DNA from 2 places in the Comamonas sp. Y33R10-2 genome. Region 1 is predicted to be linked to the other one. Evidence: predicted binding sites of a transcription regulator. Region 1 holds the regulator's gene; the other holds the start of a gene.
The links. The regulator FNR, encoded in region 1, switches genes on or off when oxygen is low (the NO sensors DNR and NnrR bind a similar motif). The targets are predictions, from matches to a motif close to TTGATNNNNATCAA.

Region 2: the regulator FNR is predicted to act here: its motif matches at 1,668-1,681, upstream of KUF54_RS08150 (cation-translocating P-type ATPase).

Annotation. Positions count from the first base shown of each region.
Region 1 covers NZ_CP079925.1:1,123,252-1,129,193, reverse strand. The annotation lists gene hemN (oxygen-independent coproporphyrinogen III oxidase) at 1-1,086, opposite strand, end outside; gene fnr (fumarate/nitrate reduction transcriptional regulator Fnr) at 1,355-2,074, shown strand; gene KUF54_RS05100 (sulfite reductase subunit alpha) at 2,199-3,680, opposite strand; gene KUF54_RS05095 (FAD:protein FMN transferase) at 3,677-4,798, opposite strand; gene KUF54_RS05090 (DUF4198 domain-containing protein) at 4,911-5,711, opposite strand; gene KUF54_RS05085 (DUF2271 domain-containing protein) at 5,884-5,942, opposite strand, start outside.
Region 2 covers NZ_CP079925.1:1,810,098-1,816,039, reverse strand. The annotation lists gene KUF54_RS08160 (malonyl-CoA synthase) at 1-909, shown strand, start outside; gene KUF54_RS08155 (universal stress protein) at 1,160-1,603, opposite strand; gene KUF54_RS08150 (cation-translocating P-type ATPase) at 1,758-4,199, shown strand; gene ccoS (cbb3-type cytochrome oxidase assembly protein CcoS) at 4,199-4,336, shown strand; gene ccoN (cytochrome-c oxidase, cbb3-type subunit I) at 4,399-5,835, shown strand; gene ccoO (cytochrome-c oxidase, cbb3-type subunit II) at 5,856-5,942, shown strand, end outside.

The DNA of each region.
Region 1 (5,942 bases):
ACGCTGAACAGGCAATACACCGGCATCAATCGCGTCGTAATACTCTTCCAGTGTTTTTACGTTTTGACTGTAAGTCGCACCAACTTTGCCAATAGCCGACGCACCCAGTGCAATCAAATCGCAGTCTGGCTGGGTGCTGTAACCCTGAAAGTTGCGATGCAAACGCCCTTGGCGCTTAGCAATAGCCAGTGAATCAGTGGGCAGCGCAAAGTGATCCATGCCCACATACACATAGCCGCCGCTCATGAAGGCATCAATCGCACCCGAGAGCATGTTCAGCTTGTCCTGCCCCATAGGCAAATCGGCAGATTCAATGCGGCGTTGTGGCTTGAAACGCTCTGGCAGATGGGCATAGGCATACAGCGCAATGCGATCCGGCCTCAGCTCATTGACCTGAGCCAGCGTGCGCGCAAACGACTCTGGTGTCTGCTTAGGGAGACCATAGATCAGGTCCACATTGATGGACACAAAACCCAAGCGTCGTGCCTCAGCCACCAGCGCAAACACCTGCTCGGCTGGCTGCTCGCGGTGCACCGCTTTTTGCACCGCCGGATCAAAGTCCTGCACGCCAAAGCTCAGGCGGTTAAAGCCCATGTCCTTGAGCACTTTCAGGCGCTCATTGCTGACCGTGCGTGGATCGACCTCAATCGAATACTCGCCCGCTGCATCGAGCTTGAAATGCTCGCGCATTAGCGCCATCAATTGTTGCAACTCGGCATCGCTGAAGAAAGTGGGTGTACCGCCACCCAGATGCAACTGGCTGACCAGCTGACCCTTGCCGCAGTGCGCGGTGTGCATGGCTAACTCACGCGCCAGATAGTCCAAATATTCCGCCGCTTTTTCGTGGTGCTTGGTCACGATTTTGTTGCAGGCGCAGTAGTAGCAAAGGGACTCGCAAAATGGCACATGCACATAGACGGACAGTGGCAAAGCAAGCGCACCGGTGTGTGCTTTTCGCTGCTCCAATGCCAAAATGTAGTCTTCAGCTCCAAAAGCCTCAACAAAACGGTCGGCTGTTGGGAACGATGTGTAGCGCGGCCCAGGGATATCAAAGCGGTTCAGTAATTCGGGCGTTACAGCGGTCATAACTACTCGTCAGTGCGCGCACACACCTCACTAAAGACTGATAAAACAAGGCCATCAGAGCCCTTAAACATCAGCACCTTGAGGCAGGAGCGCATGGTTTTGAATGAATATGAACAATGTGCCCCAAGGCTTTCGCCCTGTCCTTGATGAAAATCAAGAGAAATCAAGGCAAGTGCTGCGACAATTTGATCTATCTCATCACCCAATACGAGGTCTATGAACGGCGCGATTTTCTCACCCGAGTTTGTCAGTGCCGTAGCTAAAGCCCATGAATCTTCAGACCATCAAAGCCTCCTGCTCCAACTGCAACCTCCGCGAACTGTGCATGCCCATGGGCTTGGACGACGAGCAACTGGAGCGCATTGATGAGATTGTGGCCACGCGTCGCAAGATCAAGCGCGGTGGACTGCTGTTTCGCAACGGCGAAGATTTCACCTCGCTGTACGCGATTCGCACCGGCTTCTTCAAGACCAGCGTTGCAACAGAAGATGGCCGCGACCAAGTCACTGGCTTTCAAATGGCGGGCGAAATTATTGGGCTTGATGGCATCGTCAACGACCACCACACTTGTGATGCGGTGGCGCTGGAAGACGCTGAAGTTTGCGTCATGCCTTTTGACAAGCTCGAGCAACTCTCCCGCGAAGTCACGGCCCTGCAAAACCATGTGCACAAAGTCATGAGCCGAGAAATCGTGCGCGAGCACGGTGTGATGCTCTTGCTGGGCAGCATGCGCGCTGAAGAGCGCCTCGCCGCATTCGTGCTGAACCTTGTGCAACGCCTGGCCGCCCGTGGTTTTTCCAAGTCAGAGCTGGTCCTGCGAATGACGCGCGAAGAAATTGGCAGCTACTTGGGACTCAAGCTCGAGACCGTGAGCCGCACCTTCTCCAAATTCGCCGAAGATGGCATTTTGGATGTCAAGCAGCGCCACGTTCGCATTCTGGATACCGAAGCGCTCAAGCGCATCGTCAACAGCCAGCAATGCCAGTGATTAAGAGCCGCTAAACCCACCCGAGTCTGCACTTTAGAGCGGCTACACCGTCAATATGAGCCGCCTTGGGTGGCGGCTCTCAAACCGGGCTGAGGCAACAGCCGCCAAGCTGTACCCGCCCCAATCAGTAGACGTCGCGGCGGTAGCGACCTTGGGCCAGCAACGCATCGACCTTGGCCTCGCCCAAAATGGCTTGCAGCGTCTGGTGTACCCCTTGACCCATGCCATTTAAGCTTCCGCAAACATAGATAGCCGCGCCCTGCTCCACCCAGCGCAGCAGCTCATTGGCATGGATATGCAGCAAGTCCTGTACATAGTGCGATTCTTTGCCGCTATCACTGTTGCGCGACCAAGCCTGATCCAGTCGCGCCAGATGACCGCCTTGCACCCATTGGGCCAGTTGCTCGGCACATATCGCGTCATGCAGAGGGCTGCGCTCGCCAAACATCAACCATTGGTCGCTGCGGCCCTGCTGCACGCGGGCTTTGATGTGGCTGAGCAAGCCTGCAAGGCCCGAACCATTGCCAATCAAAATCAGCGGCCGTTGTGCGTTATCACCCAGCCTAAAACCGCTGTGCGCGCGCACCGTTATCGCCTGCACATCGCCCAGCGCTATGCCGCGGCATAGCCAGTCAGAGGCCAAACCGGGCGAGCCATCGTCTCGCACGCTTTGGCGCACCAGCATCTGCAAGCTGCCGTCAGCCACGATAGAAGCGATGGAATAGTCCCGCGCACGTTCAGGATCGGCGGGCACGCACAGCGAGACCAGGTCGCCAGATTCCCAATGCGGCAACGCACCCGCCTGCGGCACCCAATCGAGCTGGTACAGCGCCCCGCCTTGACTACCGGGATTGAGCAAACGGCGCTGCGCCAGCACAAACGGCACGCTGGCTGGCGTTTGCAACCAGTCAGCGTCAGAGTCCTGCGCAGCGGATTCTCCCAACAATTGCTGGCGAAGCGCCCCGACGCGCGCTTGCCAAGCCTGCAGGCTCTGGGCATTCATGTTGTCTACGCAGATCAGCTCGCTGCTCGATCCACTGCTTGAATCGCCGTTTGCATCACTGCTTGAATCGCCGTTTGCATCACTGCTTGAATCGCTGTTTTCAGCGCTGGCCTTCAGCCACTCATGCACCTCAGTGCCAAAAGCGCAGAACTCTTGATATTCGCTGTCGCCCAGCGCCAGCACCACACTTTGGTGCCACTCCAGCTGAAGTTTTGAGGCCAGCAGACCTTGCACAAAGCCCAACGCGTGATCAGGCGCATCGCCCTCGCCCGTGGTGGATAACACCCACAGGCTTTGCATGTGCTGCTGCAAAAGGTCTTCAGTCAGCTTTTGCACGGGCAGCAGGCGCACCTGCAAACCGCCGCTGACCAGCATGTGGGCGGTGGCACGGGCCAGCGCTTCGGCTTGCCCGGTCTGGCTGGCATACGCCACCAACACGGCAGGTGCTTGCACATTACCTTGCGGCGCGCTGTTTTCTTCATCCTCTGCCTTGCGCTGTTTGCGCACTTTGGCGGCAATGCCCCAGCAAAGACCAGCATAAGCAGCTATTAAACCAATAGCACCAGAGATACGCTCTGGCGTCAAAATCCATTCCACAGTCATGCCCCAAATTGATTGATCCAGGCTGGCGTCTTCAGCACCGCTGTGCTTGCCCCAGTCTCATTGGCATGAGAGATCAGCACCGCCGCAATCGCATGCTGGCGCGCAAAGTCCATGCCTTCTTGCGGCCCCAGTACCGTGAGCACCGTCGCCAAGGCATCGGCATGCATGCACTCGGGATGAAACACGGTGACGCTGGCCAGATCATGCGTCACGGGCCAGCCCGTGCGCGGATCTAGCGTGTGCGAATAACGCCGCCCATCCACGCTGAACTGATGCCACAAATCCCCCGAGGTCGCAAAAGCGCCATCTTTGATGCTCACCACCAAAGGCTGAGCTGCATCTGTAGTGCCATTGCCCGCACCTAGTTGCACCTGCCATGCGCGCTCATCAGGGCGCTGACCCCAAGTACGCAGCTCGCCGCCAATTTCTAAGAGACCCGCAGCCCAGCCTGCGGCTTGCAGCTTTTGCACTGCCCAGTCCACGGCAAAGCCTTTGGCAATGCCGCAAAAGTCTAGTTCCAGCCCACCCGGCTGGCGCAACTGCTGGGTCTGCGCATTCCAATCCAAGTGCTGATAGCCGCTGGTTTGCAGCAGCCGCTCAATCACCTCAACGGCTGGCGTTTGCCCTTGATGAGGCTGCAGCGGATTTTGGCGCGGGCCAAACCCCCACAGCGACACCAGCGCGCCCATGCTCGGGTCCATAGCTGCGCCCGACAACTTAGCCCAGTGCAAAGCTGCATCTAAAACATGAGCAAACTCTCTAGGTGCTAAATGGACTTGACCGGGTTTTGACTGATTAAAGCGGCTAATGACCGAATCCGCCTCCCAGTTACTCATCTGGGCAATGACTTCATCAAACACCTGCTTCAGTAAGGCTTGCACCGGTTCCACCGGCAGGTAATCAGGATTGGCAAGCCGCAGCGACCAGTGCGAGCCCATCGTCTCACCCGCCAAGCGGTGAATACGCCCATCTTGCTGATGCTGCAAATTGGCTGACTGCCAGCGCTGCACAGCAAAGTTCACCGGCTGCGCTGAATGTACTGAGGGCGCTGAAGATTGCGCCGACGAAGACAGCTTCCAAAGACTGGCATCAAAGCGCACGCGCGGTGTGGAGGTCATGGCTCGTTAGGGGCAGAACAGATCAGGCGGAAACAACGACGCGCCCAAAGCGGGCGCGTGTTGCTTGCATCTCAGGCATCAAAGCTTAAAACAGCACTTAGAGCTGCTAACTTTAAGGCAGCACTTCCAGCGTGGCGATGTAGCTCAGGCGGCGCTCTGTCGCCTTGGCAACGCTGGTCTTGTTATCGGTGGCATCGGTATTGAGCCAGAACAGACCCGCGCGAGGGAACTTGACCTTGACTTGACCCTTGGCGTCAGTCTTGAGCTTCATAGCGTCCACGCTGTCACGGTAGCGAATGCCATCGGCCACCAGCTCCAGCTCCAGATCGGCAGCAGGCTTGCCGTCGATGTGGAACTCAAACGTGGCTTCTTCGCTGGCCACCAAGTCGTTGGGGTGGGTCACAGGCTTGAGCTCCAAGCCCTTGCCCGTCAGCGTAATGGCCGAAGGCTTGCCTAGCGACACAAAGGTCTCCATACGGCGCTGGTTCTCAGTCACGCGTACGTCCTTAGCGTCCGCAGGCATTTGCTTGACCACGTCATCCACCGAGCCGCGCAAGCGCTTGGTCTGGCCATTGGCGTCCTTGTAAGACCCCATAGCGCCGCCCATTTGCATGGCCACGCGGTAAGTGCCGGTCTTTTCGGGCTTGAAGTCGAACATGCTGCGCAGCTCGCCCTTGGCCACATTCTTCATCTCAACCGCCGCACCATCAGGAGCCGTGACCTTCACCGCATCAAGATTCAGCGGGCGGTGGTTAAAGAAGAACACATCGTTGGAAACTGCAGCGTCCACAGTCACCCAGTCCGACTTGGACAGCACGGTGCTGGAGGGCTTGAACCACAGGTCATGCGCCTGAGCGCCGAAAACGGTTAGCGCCAAAGCGGCAGCAGCGAGAGCACGTGTTTTGAACTTCATATCAGGTCCTTGAAAACAAAAAAGGATGACAAATCAGAAAAAGGGATAGCGCCGAAATCGGGCACCATCCAACTCAGAGACACTGAGCAAAAGCCGCCTTGCGGCGAGGCGTCGTCCCCTTGCGCAAAGCACAGGGGAAGGCGCAAAGCGCCTCAAGTGGTGAAAATCAAGCTCAAGGAGTGATGTTCAACTTAATAGCACCCAACTCAGTACTACCAGTCGCACTCAGGC
Region 2 (5,942 bases), 690 kb from region 1:
CACGGCCTGTTTGTGGCTATTCATGGCGCGCTGCTCAGCGGCAGCCCCATGATTTGGTTTGCCAAGTTTGAGCCCGAAGCGGTGATGGCCCGCTTCAAAGATGCCACGGTTTTTATGGGCGTGCCCACGCTCTATGTGCGCATGCTGGCCGATGCCAGGCTGGACCGCGATATGGCAGCCCACATGCGGCTGTTTATCTCTGGCTCGGCCCCCATGCTGATTGAGACCTTCAGAGCTTGGAAAACGCGCACCGGCCACAGCGTGCTAGAGCGTTATGGCATGAGCGAAACCGCCATGCTCACATCCAACCCCTGCAAGCCCGATGCCCGTTACGGCAACGAGGGCGAGCGCCGTGGTGGCACGGTTGGTTTTGCGTTGCCAGGCGTGGGTGTGCGGGTGCATGGTGATGATGGCCAACCGCTGGCGGCGGGTGAAATTGGCAATATTGAAGTGCAAGGCCCCAATGTCTTTGCTGGCTACTGGCGCATGCCTGAGAAGACGGCCGAAGAGTTCACTGCCGATGGCTGGTTTAAAACCGGCGACGTAGGCATGCAAGATGCGCGCGGCTATTTCAGCATCGTGGGGCGCAGCAAGGACTTGATCATCTCGGGCGGCTACAACGTCTATCCGGCTGAAGTTGAAGCTTTCATCAACGACTTAGCGGGTGTGGATGAGAGTGCGCTCATCGGTGTGCCGCACCCGGATTTCGGTGAGGTCGGCATCGCCGTCATCGTGCCCCGTAAAGGCGCGCAGGTTGATGGGCAGAAAATTCTGGATGCACTCAAAGCGCAACTGGCCAATTTCAAGGTGCCCAAGCGCTGCTACGTTGTGAAAAGCCTGCCGCGCAATGCCATGGGCAAGGTGCAAAAAAATCTGTTGCGCGATCAGTATCAGAACGATTTTTCCTGATCGATGATGGCATGAGCGCAAGTCGGGGGAGGGCGGTTCAGTCGCCTCCTCCCAGCGGCGTGCCACGCGTTGGCTTTGCGATTCAAGACTGAATTCTTTGCAGGAGCTTGCCCCTTTGGCTTAACTCCTGAAAAGTGAGCTAGCTGTGCTTGATTTTGCAGCATTTCAGCTAGCAATAGCCTAAAAATAAAAGCAGCTTGCGCACAAGCTGCTTTTATTTTGTGAGCGTTATCACGCCAATTTTTGCAACTTAACGCAGCACGAGAACAGGCACGTGCGAGTGCGTCAGAACATGCTGAGTTTCACTGCCCAGCAGCAGGCGCTGCAGGCCCTTGCGGCCGTGCGATGCCATGACGATCAGATCGCACTCGAATTTTTTTGCTGCCTCCACAATCGATTCCGCCACTAAATCGGAGTGAGTGATGTGAGTGGTCACGGCAACTTTGCGCTGGTGGCCCAAGTCTTTCACGCCGTCGAGCAGGCCCTGTGCTTGCGCAGTCCATTGATCTTCGATGCGCTTGGCTTCTTTGTGGTCCAGCAGGTCGCTGCCTTCTAGGTAGCTGCGCGGGTAGTGCGAGACGACCTTGAGCACAATGACCTTTGCGGCGCACAGTGCGGCAAGGTCCAGCCCGGACTGAACTGCTTTTTCAGAGAGTTCGGATCCATCGGTGGCGATCAAAATACGGTTGTACATAGCGTTCTCCTTTGGTTTAGCGGGCCTTGTGAAAACAAGCATAGATAGATTGGGCAACTGGGAGTTGATGCATGTCAAGGTCTATATGATCTCGCTTGGTTACTCTTGATACATGTCCATATCCCCAAATTTCCAGTCCAGTGAGGCCCCGCAAATGCTTGCTGAGACTGGTTTTTTGCATTCGCCACCGGTGCTGACGCACCTGTTGGATGATCCGCAAGAGTGGCGCTCATTTGGCCGCCCTGTTATTGAAGGTGCTCGCCAAGGCTCCAAGGCTTTAGCTCTCGAAGACGCGACCGAGTCCCAGGATTGGGACTCTTTTGTGGTGCTTGAGGGTATGCACTGCGCTGCGTGCGCGCTGACGATTGAGGATGCGCTCAAAGCCGTGCCTGGCGTTAAGGCCGCTGAAGTCAGCGCCGCAACGCGCCGGGCTCGTGTTCAGTGGCATAGCGCTCATGTGCTTCCATCTCAGTGGATGGAGGCGATATCGCGTGCGGGCTATCACGCACTTCCAGCCCGCGATGCGTTTGCGCGTGAGTTGCGGCAGGCTGAAACACGCCGCGCACTGTGGCGCTGGCTGGTGGCGGGCCTATGCATGATGCAGGTGATGATGTATGCATGGCCTGCGTACACGGCTATTCCCGGCGATTTGTCGCTGGAGATGGAGAGGCTGCTGCGCTGGGCGTCATGGGTGCTTTCTTTGCCGGTGATTGTGTTTTGCTGCGGCCCGTTTTTTAAAAGCGCGCTCAAAGACATCAGCCAGCGCCGCGTGAGCATGGATTTGCCCGTGGCTTTGGGCATGTTCATCACTTTCGTCATCAGCACGCTGGGCACGTTTGACCCGGCTGGGCCTTTCGGTCAAGAAGTCTTTTTTGACTCGTTGACCATGTTCGTTTTCTTCTTGCTCACGGGCCGCTGGCTGGAGCTGCGCCTGCGCGACCGCACGGCTGGCGCGCTTGAGGCGGTGATGAACCGCCTGCCTGATTCTGTGCTGCGCCAAACCGAAGCGGGCGAGTTTGAACGTGTTGCCATACGCCGCCTGCGCGTGGGCGATGTGGTGCGGGTGCTGGCGGGTGAGGCCTTTCCCGCTGACGGCCACATCGTGCGCGGCACCACCTATGCGGATGAGGCGCTGCTGACAGGTGAATCCACAGCGGTTTTGCGCTCTACTGGCGATGCAGTAACGACAGGTAGCTATAACTTAGATAGCGTCGTCGATGTGCGCGTGGACAGCGTAGGCGAGGGCACCCGCTTTGCGCAAATCGTCAGTTTGATGGAAAGCGCATCGCTGCAAAAGCCCACCTTGGCCCAGTTGGCCGACAAGGTAGCGCGCCCCTTTTTAATTGTGGTGCTGTTGGCTGCGCTGGCCGCTGCCGTGTGGTGGTGGCCTACCGATCCTGGCAAGGCGTTGATGGTGGCGGTGGCCGTACTCATCGTGACTTGCCCTTGCGCCCTGTCTTTGGCGACACCCGTGGCCATGCTGACAGCCGCTGGCACCTTGGCGCGCAGCGGCGTGCTGGTGCGCAACCTGCAAGGGCTTGAGGCATTGGCTGCGGTGGACACGCTGGTGTTTGATAAGACCGGCACCTTGACCCGCGATGGCTTGGTGCTGCGCGCCCTAATGCCTGCTGTAGGGCAGAGCACAGACGACGCCCTGAGCCTTGCCGCTTTGCTGGCGCGCCAGTCTATGCACCCGGCATCGAAAGCGCTGGCGCAGGCCGCAGTGGCAGCGCAGTTGCCAGTGAGCGATTGGTTGCTCGACTCTGTGCAGGAAGTCGCGGGTAGTGGGCTGGATGTGTGGGTTCAGGCCCGTGTGGTCGCTGGGCAGCGTCGCCATCTGCGTTTAGGTTCTGCTGCCCATGTGCAAGTGGCCGAGTTGGCCCCGCATGAGTTAGGTCAAAGCGTCTTGCTGGCCGAAGAAATACAAGCTGGAGAGTCGCAAGGGCGCTGGGTGGCTTTGGCCCAGTTCCACTTGAGTGAAGATGTGCGCCCCGAGGCGGTGCAGGTAATTGCGGATCTCAAGCAGCAAGGCGTGAACGTGTTGCTGCTGTCAGGCGACCGTTCTGCTGCGGTGGCAACCGTGGCGGCCAAGCTAGGTATTGAGCAAGCCCGTGGCGACTGCAAGCCACAAGACAAGCTGGCCGCTATGCAGGCGGCGCAGGCCGCTGGCCACAAGGTAGCCATGGTGGGGGACGGCTTGAATGACGGCCCAGTCTTGGCTGGAGCCCATGTCTCTTTTGCCTTTGGCAAAGCGGTGCCGCTCGCGCAGTCGAAAGCGGATTTTGTGGTGCTGGGCGAAAGCTTGGAGCTGGTGCTGCAAAGCCTGCTGCTGGCGCGCAAGACCTTGTCTGTGGTGCGGCAGAACTTGGGCTGGGCTGCGGCTTACAACGCTGTCTCCATCCCTTTGGCACTGATGGGCTGGATGCCGGCTTGGCTGGCCGGACTTGGCATGGCGCTGAGCTCGTTGCTGGTGGTAGCTAACGCAGCGCGGCTGGCGCGAAGTATTTCCCCGGCGACCTTGCCAATTCAATCTGACGCGCTGACGGTTGCCCAACCTTTGGCTGCGACTGCTCCGCTCGCCCAAGGAGGGTTGTGATGGATATTTTGTATGTGTTGATTCCGCTGTCGGTGGTGCTGGTCATGGCCATCGTGGCCGCCTTGTGGTGGGCGGTGTACCGAGGTCAGTTTGAGAGCGTGGAGCAAGAAGCTGAGCGGATTCTTCGTGACGATTGATTTGGCTCAACGCGGCCAATGTGTAACTGATAAACACTCTGTAGAAATCTAAGAGGTGCCCGATGGAAGCAACAAATAACAAGGCTGTCTATTACGACGATACGGTCGTAAGGCAGTTCTCTATCATGGCGGTGGTTTGGGGGGTGGTGGGTATGGCTGTGGGCGTTTTTATCGCCGCCCAGCTGGCTTGGCCTGAACTCAACTTCGGCATTCCGTGGCTGAGCTACGGGCGTCTGCGCCCGCTGCATACCAATGCCGTGATTTTTGCCTTTGGCGGCTCGGCGCTGTTTGCGACCAGCTACTACGTGGTGCAGCGCACCTGCCAGACCAAACTATTTATGCCCAAGCTGGCCAGCCTTACCTTTTGGGGCTGGCAATTGGTCATTGTGGCGGCGGCTATCAGCTTGCCGCTGGGCTACACGCAAGGCAAGGAATATGCCGAGCTGGAGTGGCCGATTGATCTGCTGATCACCGTGACTTGGGTGTCTTACGCCATTGTGTTTTTCGGCACCATCGGCATCCGCAAAGTGCGCCACATTTATGTGGCCAACTGGTTCTTCGCCGCCTTTATTTTGGCGGTGGCTTTGCTGCATGTGGTGAATAACATCTCCATTCCTGCAGGCTGGATGAAGAGCTACTCGGCCTACGCAGGTGTGCAAGACGCGATGATTCAGTGGTGGTACGGCCATAACGCGGTAGGCTTTTTCTTGACCGCTGGCTTCTTGGGCATGATGTATTACTTCATCCCCAAGCAAGCCGGTCGCCCCGTGTATTCGTACCGCCTGTCGATCGTTCACTTCTGGGCGCTGATCTTCACGTATATGTGGGCCGGCCCTCACCACCTGCACTACACCGCGCTGCCTGACTGGACGCAATCCGTGGGCATGGTGTTCTCGCTGATTCTTCTCGCTCCCAGCTGGGGCGGCATGATCAACGGCATCATGACGCTGTCGGGTGCATGGCACAAACTGCGCGACGATCCTATCTTGCGCTTCTTGATCGTGTCGCTGTCTTTCTACGGCATGTCCACGTTTGAAGGCCCGATGATGGCCATCAAGACCGTCAATGCGCTGAGCCACTACACCGACTGGACAGTGGGTCACGTTCACTCCGGCGCTTTGGGCTGGGTGGGTCTGATCACCATGGGTTCGCTCTACTACCTGATCCCCCGCCTGTTTGGCCGCGAAAAAATGCACTCCGTGCCCGCTATTGAGCTGCACTTCTGGATGGCCACTGTCGGCATCGTGCTGTACATCGCCGCCATGTGGATTGCCGGTGTGATGCAAGGCCTGATGTGGCGCGCCATCAACCCCGATGGAACGCTGACCTACACCTTTGTCGAAAGCGTGAAGGCGACCTATCCCTTCTATGTGATTCGCGCCACCGGTGGCCTGCTGTATCTGGGCGGCATGCTGGTCATGGCTTGGAACACTTGGAAGACTGCCGTGGCCGGTCGTCCCGTGAAGGTGGCTGTGCCAGCCTTGATGGCCCATGCCTAAGCATTGAGGAGTAACAAGCAATGTCTGAAAAAAATAACGCAACTCCTAACGCGGCCCCTAAGGCAGCAGAGGCTTCAAAAGGCTTCTCGCACGAAAAGATCGAGACC